DNA from 2 places in the Mycobacterium sp. pW045 genome. Region 2 is predicted to be linked to the other one. Evidence: riboswitches for the same ligand, from Rfam matches in the RefSeq annotation. Region 2 holds a riboswitch; the other holds the start of a gene.

Region 1 (4,174 bases), on a different contig from region 2:
GAGGTGCTGGCGTTCGCGGCGCAGGCCGCCCCGACCACCAACGGCCGGCAGGTGCACGCCACCGATGCCGCGATCATCGACGCCGCGACGGCTGCCGGCGTGGTGGATCCCGATCGCGGCGAGGTCGCCCATCTGCCGTTCCGGTCCGGCCGCAGCTACTCGGCGTCGATCGTCGGCGCCGAGTTGACCGTCAAGGGTGCGCCGGAGGTCGTCGGGCCCGCCTGCGGCGGCGACCCGGCGATCCGCAAGACGGTGCTGGGTATGGCCGGGCAGGGGCTGCGGGTGATCGCCGTTGCCCGGCGGGAACTCTCCGCAGCGCAGGTCGCCGCACTGGGTGAGGACCCGGATCCGGAGGACATCGGCCAGTTCTGTGGCGATGCGCTGACGTTCGTCGGGTTGATCGGTATCGCCGACACCCCCCGGCCGGAGGCCGCCGGCCTGCTGGCCGAGCTGGACCGCTGGCAGATCCCGGTGCGGCTCATCACCGGCGACCACCCGGTCACCGCCACCGCGATCGCCCGGGAGCTCGGCCTGGAGATCAGCGCCGATCAGGTAATCAGCGGCGCGGAGTGGGATGCGTTGTCCCGCAAGGGACAGGAGGTCGCGGTAGCCGAGCGGGTGGTGTTCGCCCGGATGTCACCGGAGAACAAGGTGCAGATCGTGCAGACGCTGGAGCGCACCGGCAAGGTGTCGGCGATGGTCGGTGACGGCGCCAACGATGCCGCGGCCATCCGCGCCGCCACCGTCGGGATCGCGGTCGTCGCCCACGGCAGCGAGGCCGCCAGCACCGCCGCCGACGTGGTATTGCTCGATGGCCGGATCCACACCCTGCTCGACGCGTTGGACGAGGGCCGGGAACTGTGGCAGCGGGTGCAGGCAGCGGTCGGGGTGCTGCTGGGCGGCAACGCCGGCGAGGTGGCGTTCGCGATCATCGGCAGCGCGCTCACCGGGCGCTCACCGCTCAACGCCCGCCAGCTGCTGCTGGTGAACATGCTCACCGACGCGCTGCCGGCGACCGCGCTGGCGGTCAGTGAACTGAACGACTCGGCGGCCTCCACGGCGCGTGGCCCGGACCCCGACGCGCTGTGGCGCGCGGTGGCGGTGCGCGGGGTGACGACCGCGTCGGCCGCGGTGGGCGCATGGGCGCTGGCCTCGATGACCGGGCGCCAACAGCGGGCCTCCACGGTCGCGCTGGTGTCGCTGGTCGCCGCCCAGCTGGGCCAGACGCTGCTGGACTCCCATGACCCGCTGGTGGTGGCGACCGCGGTCGGCTCGCTCGCCGCGATGGGGACGTTGATCTCCATTCCGGGCGTCAGCCAGCTGCTGGGCTGCACCCCGCTGGGTCCGTTGGGCTGGGCTCAGGCGCTGGGGTCAGCGACGGTGGCCACCGCCGGCGCGGCCGTGGTGCCCAAGCTGCTGTCCGGCCTGCACGAGTCCGCGGACAAACCCACCCAGTTCATGGTGCCCACGCCGCGGCAGCCGGACGGCACCCCGACCTCCGACGGCCACTCCGCGCCACGGCTGCGGCTTGTGCACAATGGGGACACCGGCTCTCGTCGCGGAACGGCCGCGGCCCGATCATCCGGCGACCCGTCGCCACCAGGAGGCTCATGATGGCGGACAGCACGCGGCGCAGCGCATCCCAGCGGGAAGCGGTGGCCCACATCCGGGCTGCCGAGGGCTTCGCGGTCGAATTGCCGCTGTTCGGCAAGGTGACGGTGCCGCGACCCGAGCAGCTGGCCTACTACGGTGGGCTGGCGCTGCTGGCCGCGTTCGAGATCATCGACTGGCCGGTAGCCGCTGCGGTGGCCGCCGGCCACATTCTGGCCAACAACCACCGCAGCGAGGTACTCGAGCAACTCGGCGAGGCCCTAGAGGACGCCTAGCAGACGCCCGAGCTGGCCTCGGTCGACTCAGTGGTCGACGGTCAGCACCCCGACGCGCCACAAGAGTGCATACATCTGGTGCAGGGGACCACTGAGCAGCCGGGTGGCCATGTCGACCACCGGGTCTGAGGCGGGCGCGGCCGGTGCACCCCGGCGGGTGTCCACCTTCTTCGCCGTGCTGTTGGCACGCGGAGCCGGCGCCTGGATGTCGGTGTAGGCGATTGCAACCATGATGATGGCCTCCTAGTCGCGTAACGCCGCTACGCGCTCAGCTGGAGGCCGGAATCGGAGCTCAGCTGGAGGCGGTATGCGACCGTTCGGATGGGGACGGAACAGAAGTCAGATATCGGCTCGGACTATCACCGGAACTCATGCGTCCCTCACCTCCTCTCGGTCGCGGGCACGCGTGGGCGTGCCGGTTTCACCGCAGGCATTGGAGGCAGCTCCGACGACCGTCGGAAGACCGCACCCCACTCGTCAGAGCTTCGACACTGCACGGCGTGTCCGTAGATCGGAAGCCACTTGGGCTCAACCCTTAAGCCGGGAGGAGCTGTCCTGACCCGGGGCGTCTTTCGACGTTCGGGGTCAGTGGCCTGTGTCCGTGCAGACGCCTCACCTAACGAGGTGCTTGCACGGTCCATAGTGCATCAGGAATGCGCCCGGGTCAATTCAACTCACCCACCGGTTTCCACACGGTTCGGTCACGACCCGGCGGCATCGTCGAAGTGCACCGTCACACGGCGCCCGGGGTGCTGTCGGACCGGTTCACCGGCTCGCCGGCGTAACGCCCCGGCGCCGCCCACGACGTCAGCGCCCCGAGCACCATCATCACCGCCGCGGCGGCGAACACCACCGCCAACCCGGTGTGGAATGGCCCGGAGATCAGTTGCGGGAAGAAGCTGTGCCCGGTCAACATCTGGGCGTCGACACCGGGATGCTCCAGCGCACCGGAGGGCCCCAGCAGTTCGCCGATCGGGTTATAACCCAGAAACGCCGCGAACAGGCTGCCCACCGGCGGGGTGTGGGCCACCTGTTGTGCGACCTCGGCGGGCACTCCCCGGTGCTCTAACCCCGCACCCATCGCCTCCGGCAGTGTGTTCGCCAGGCCGATCACCATGAGGGAGAAGAAGATACCGATCGACAACGACGTGCCGGCGTTGAAGAACGTGGCCCGCACACCCGAGGCGGCACCGCGCTGGGCGGCCGGGACACTGGACATGACCACAGCGGTGTTGGGCGCGGTGAAGATCCCGCCGCCGAGCCCGTTGAGGAAGACCAGCGCCGCGAAGACCCGATAGTCGAAGTCGACGGGAAGCAGCACCAGCGCCACGAACGTCACCGCCATCAGCGCCATCCCACCGACGGCGAAGGGGCGGGCGCCGTGCCGGTCGGACAGTGACCCGGCCACCGGCCCGGCCAACAGGAAGCCCACCGTCATCGGCAGCAGGTAGATGCCTGACCACAGCGGGGTGGATTCGAAGCTGTAGCCGTGCAGCGGCAACCAGATGCCCTGCAGCCAGATGATCAGCATGAACTGCATACCGCCGCGCCCGATCGCCGCCAACAGGCCGGCCACGTTGGCCATTCCGAACGCCGGGATCCGGAACAGCCGCACATCGAGCAGCGGCGCGGCGACCCGCAGTTCGATGACGCAGAACAGCACCAGCAGCGCCACTCCCAGCGCCAGCGAACCCAGCACCACCGGACTTGTCCAGCTGGTCGGCGAATCACCATGCGGCTGAATGCTGTAGGTGATGGCGGTCAGCACCACGGTCAGCCCCAGCCCCAACGTCACCGTTCCCGCCCAGTCCAGCTTGGCCGGTGCGCGCTCGCCGAGTTCGTGCAGCGACCGCATCGACCAGACGGTGCCCAGCACCCCGATCGGCACCCCGACCCAGAACACCGCCCGCCAATCCCACTCCGACAGCAGCCCGCCGATCAGCAGGCCGACGAAGGATCCGGCGACCGCCGCCACCTGGTTGACCCCCAGCGCCATACCACGTTGATTGGCCGGGAAGGCGTCGGTGATGATCGCCGCCGACGACGCGAACAGCATCGCCCCGCCGACGCCCTGCACCACCCGCCAGCCGATCAGCCACCGGGCGCCGGCGCCGAGGTCGAACGGATCGATCGACAGCGCGATCGCCGCCACCGTGAACACCACGAAGCCGGCGTTGTAGATGCGCACCCGGCCGAACATGTCGCCGAGCCGGCCGAAGAACACCACCAGCACCGCCGACACCAACAGGTAGCCCATCAGCATCCACAGCAGGTAGCTCACGTTCGCC
Region 2 (4,174 bases):
CTGCGTGCCCGAGGTAGCCTTGCGAGAAAACTAAAGCGAATTTTAGTTATGGAGGCGGCTGTTGTCCAGCGGTGAGGAACCGACCTGGGGCCCGCAGTACGGACCGTGGGCCGTGATCGCGGGCGGTTCCGAAGGTGTCGGGGCCGAGTTCGCGCTGTTGCTGGCACGCGCGGGAATCGACCTGGTTCTGATCGCACGCAAACCGGAACCGCTGCACCACACCGCTGACCGCTGCCGCCAACTCGGCGTGGACGTCCGCGAACTGGCGCTGGATCTGTCGCGGGCCGACAGCATCGAGCAGATCCGCTCGGCCACAACGGGTCTAGAGATCGGCCTGCTGATCTACAACGCCGGCGCCAACACCCACAGCGCGGAGTTCCTCGACGGCGATCTGGCGGCCTTCCAGCAGGTGATCGACCTGAACGTGAGCACGCCGCTGGCACTGATCCATCACTTCGCCGGCCCGATGCGTGCTCGCCGTCGCGGCGGTGTGCTGCTGGTCGGCTCGCTCACCGGCTACCAGGGTTCGGCGCGGCACAGCGTGTACGGCGGCGTGAAGGCCTTCACCCGGATCTACGCCGAGGGCCTGTGGCTGGAGTTGCGCGAACACAACGTGCATGTGCTCGAACTGGTGCTCGGCGTCACCAGGACACCGGCCATGCAGCGGGTGGGGCTCAACTTCGACATCCCCGGGATGCCGGTCTCCGATCCGGCCGACGTTGCCCGCGAGGGACTGGCCCAGCTCCCCCACGGCCCGGTGCACGTCGTCTCGGCTCATGCCGGCAATCCCGCGCTGCGCGCCACGCCCGACCGGGCCGCAGCCATACTCGCGTCCCATCGGATGATGCAGAAGCTGCTCGGCGGCAGGCCCACCCCCGACTCCGATGCCCCGCCCACCGGTTGATCGCGAGCCGGCGGCTCCCAGAACGGCCGCCCAGCGACGGCGCTGCGAACGGATACTCGCCACCGCCGCCCGACTCGGCGCCCGCCACGGGCTGGAGGCGGTCCGGATGCAGGCTGTGGCGGATCAATCCGGCGTTTCGATCACCACCGTCTACCGCTACTACCCGACGAAGCATCACCTGTTCAGCGCGCTGCTGTTGCACTACACCCGATCCATCACGCCGCCGGAGCCGGTGACCGGCTGTCCAACAGCCGATGTCAGCGAACTCATGGCCGGTATCTGCCGGTCCATGCTCGCCCGACCCCGGTTGGCCCGCGCGATGATCACCTCGGTCAATGCCCGGCGAGCCGAGTCCAGAGCGGCCGGCGATTTCAATCTGCGCGAGATCATCCTGTCGGTCGCCGGGATCACCCGACCCGCACCGCAGGACGCCCAGCTTGCGCTGCTGGTCGAGCAGTGCGCCTATGGCGTCTTGTCGTGGGCGGTGATGGGTGAGACCACGCCGGCGCAAGCCGAAACCGACATGCGCCGCGCGTGCGAACTGCTGCTGGCAGCCTGGCGCAAAACCTAGCTCCGCGTCACCGATGTATAGCACGTTTTCATGCCGCGCACAGCTAGTTCTACGCTGATCCAACGGGGACACCTCCCCGACGCGAAAGGGCGGCTCCTGCGACCAGACTGACACCCAACGTATTTCGAAACGCGCCCCACGGGGCCAACGTCGGCCGCGGGAAAGCGCCTTCTCTCTAGCCCCGAAATACGTTGCTGGCCAGCGGGTTTCCATACCCAGATTGGTCCGGCACGGCAGCCACGCCACGCCGGTCGAGTTGACTCTGCGCACTGTTGATGCCAACATGGCCGCGAACGCACCTCGCTAGGTGAGGCGTCTGTACGGATACAGGCCACTGACCTCCAACGTCGAGAGACGCCCAGGGTCAGGACAGCTCTTCCCGGCTTAAGGGTTGAGCCCAAGTGGCTTCCGGCTTCTGGCCGGATACGGCGTGCAGTGCCGAAACTCTGACGAGAGGGGTGCTGGCCGGCGGTGTTGTCGGCCCGGCTCTCCCTGATGTGCATGCTGCGCCGGCATCCCCGTGTGCCCTGGCCGTGAGGAGGTGAGAGTGACATTGAGTCCAGACGATAGTCCTTATCCGAGTTCGACGACCCCTTCACTCGAACCCGTTCGCGGCGCCGCTTTCACTTTCTGACTCGGCTCGCGCCTTACCGTACCCGCGCTCCCGTCTGCTGTCCCGAGCGCGGTCCCTCCGCGCGAATTTGCTTGCTCTGCAGCGTTATTCGCCATGCCAAAAGGAGTTTCGATGTCTTTTGTGTCTGCACTTCCCGAGGAACTCACCGCGACGGCGGCTGATCTGAACAGCATCGGCAACGCGGTGGCTGCGCAGAACACGGCCGCCGCCGGGCCGACAACCGGCGTGGTTCCGGCGGCCGCCGACGAGGTCTCTGCGCTGACCGCCGCACAGTTTGCCCGACATGCGCAGATGTACCAGACGATCAGCAAGCGCGCCGCTGTGGTGCACGAGAGGTTCGTGATCATGCTGCAGCGCAACGCGCAGTCCTACGCAGCGACCGACGCCGCCAACGCCATCTCGATCTAGCGAAAGGGTCCACTGATGATGGATTACGGAGCAGTTCCCCCGGAAATCAATTCCGCACGCATGTACGCCGGTCCCGGTGTCGGTCCGATACTGTCCGCCGCAGCGGCCTGGAACCTGTTGGCGGCAGAATTGCGGTCTGCAGCAATATCTTTCGAATGGTCGGTAGCGAGCCTGGTCAGCCAAGGTTGGTGGGGTCCTTCGGCATCGGCGATGACTGCGGCCGCTGAGCCCTACATCAGCTGGATGAGCGTCACCGCCGAACAGGCAGAGCAGACCGCAGCGCAGGCCTACGCCGCCGCCGATGCCTACGCCTCGGCCTACGCCATGACGGTGCCGCCGGCGGCGATCGCAGACAATCGAGTGATGTTGGCGGCATTGGTGAAGACGAACGCTCTGGGACTGAATACACCGGCGATCGCGGCGACCGAAGCCCGCTACGCTGCGATGTGGGCGCAGGACGCCGTTGCGATGTACAGCTACGCCGCCGCTGCCGCATCCGCCACCGAACTGATTCCGTTCGCGGCAGCGCCGGAGACCACCAGTTCAGACGACGAGGGTAGTTCGGGCGCCCTCCCCGCCGACACCGGAAATGCGCATTCCCAGGTGCCCAGCGCATTGCGGAGCATGGCGTCGCCGGCACAGGGCACGAGGCCGACGGACCCCGATTGGCATTGGACGAAGTTCTTCGACGGCCTCTTCGACGGGACCTGGGGCCACGACGACGGCTCGGGCCTGAATGTCAACGCGCAGCTGTGGAACACGATCGCCGCAACCGGGATCTTCGATCCGGGCGGGAACATCGAGGGCTTCGCGGGTCTGGCCACGCTCGGGTTTTTGGCCCGCGGCATGGACGGCGGCACGGCCGCCCTGACTGGGGGCGGGCTCAGCTCCGCGCCCGGTATCACACTGGCGTCGACCGAGACCGCCGGTCGTGCTGCCGGAGCTGCGGTCGGCGGCGCGGGCTCCCCGGTGTCGGCCGGAGTGGGCAGAGCGACCCTGATCGGATCCTTGTCCGCGCCACCGAACTGGGCAACGGCCGTCCCGGCAGCTGCGCCGAGTGCCGGAACAGCCAGCGGCTGGACGGTCGCCCCGGACAGCAGGTCAATGACGGCCATCCCGCCTCCGATGCTCCCGAACGGTGGCGGACGGAGCGGCAGCTTCGGGCTCGGGACGCCGCGCTATGGCGTCAAGCTCACCGTGATGCCGCGTCCGGTGGTGGTCGGGTAGGTGCATCGGCGCGGCGTGGGCGAACTGAGGAACCGACCGCTAAGCCTTACGCGGCATCCCCAACGCGGTTCCCAGGACCCACGCGAACAAGAACGCCGGCATGGCGGTGATCGAGAGTCCTTCCAGCGACAGCGGTCCGGCGCCGACGATGAACGCCAGCAACAACAGCGGATGTACCGCGGCAGCGGCAACGGCGAGGTGGGCGGTGTATCGGGGCAGCACCCCGTGGACGTACACCGCGACCGCGAACGACGCCAGGGCCACCACGGTCGGCATACCGGACATGGCCAGCAGACCGAACGCCAGGTCGTAGAGCAGCGCGACTGCTTCGGGGCTGTGGAATCGGTACAGCAGGATGTCGAACGCGGTGAACCCGCTGAGCAGCAGCGTCACGCAGCCGATGAAGCCGGTGGCGAAGCACGGCGCAAGA

Evidence for each region. A riboswitch is a leader RNA that binds a small molecule or an ion and turns the genes downstream of it on or off. The one in region 2 is predicted to bind magnesium.
Region 1: another riboswitch for magnesium. It lies ahead of ACAG20_RS14615 (Rv1535 family protein); the one in region 2 lies ahead of ACAG20_RS09040 (PE family protein).

What each region holds. Positions count from the first base shown of each region.
Region 1 is NZ_JBGGKU010000008.1:128,236-132,409, forward strand. Features, by position in the region: gene ACAG20_RS14605 (HAD-IC family P-type ATPase) at 1-1,614, shown strand, start outside; gene ACAG20_RS14610 (hypothetical protein) at 1,611-1,886, shown strand; gene ACAG20_RS14615 (Rv1535 family protein) at 1,914-2,117, opposite strand; M-box (ykoK) riboswitch at 2,349-2,517, opposite strand; gene ACAG20_RS14620 (MFS transporter) at 2,620-4,174, opposite strand, start outside.
Region 2 is NZ_JBGGKU010000004.1:405,444-409,617, reverse strand. Features, by position in the region: gene ACAG20_RS09050 (SDR family NAD(P)-dependent oxidoreductase) at 62-904, shown strand; gene ACAG20_RS09045 (TetR family transcriptional regulator) at 885-1,475, shown strand; M-box (ykoK) riboswitch at 1,768-1,940, shown strand; gene ACAG20_RS09040 (PE family protein) at 2,221-2,517, shown strand; gene ACAG20_RS09035 (PPE family protein) at 2,533-3,744, shown strand; gene ACAG20_RS09030 (hypothetical protein) at 3,784-4,174, opposite strand, start outside.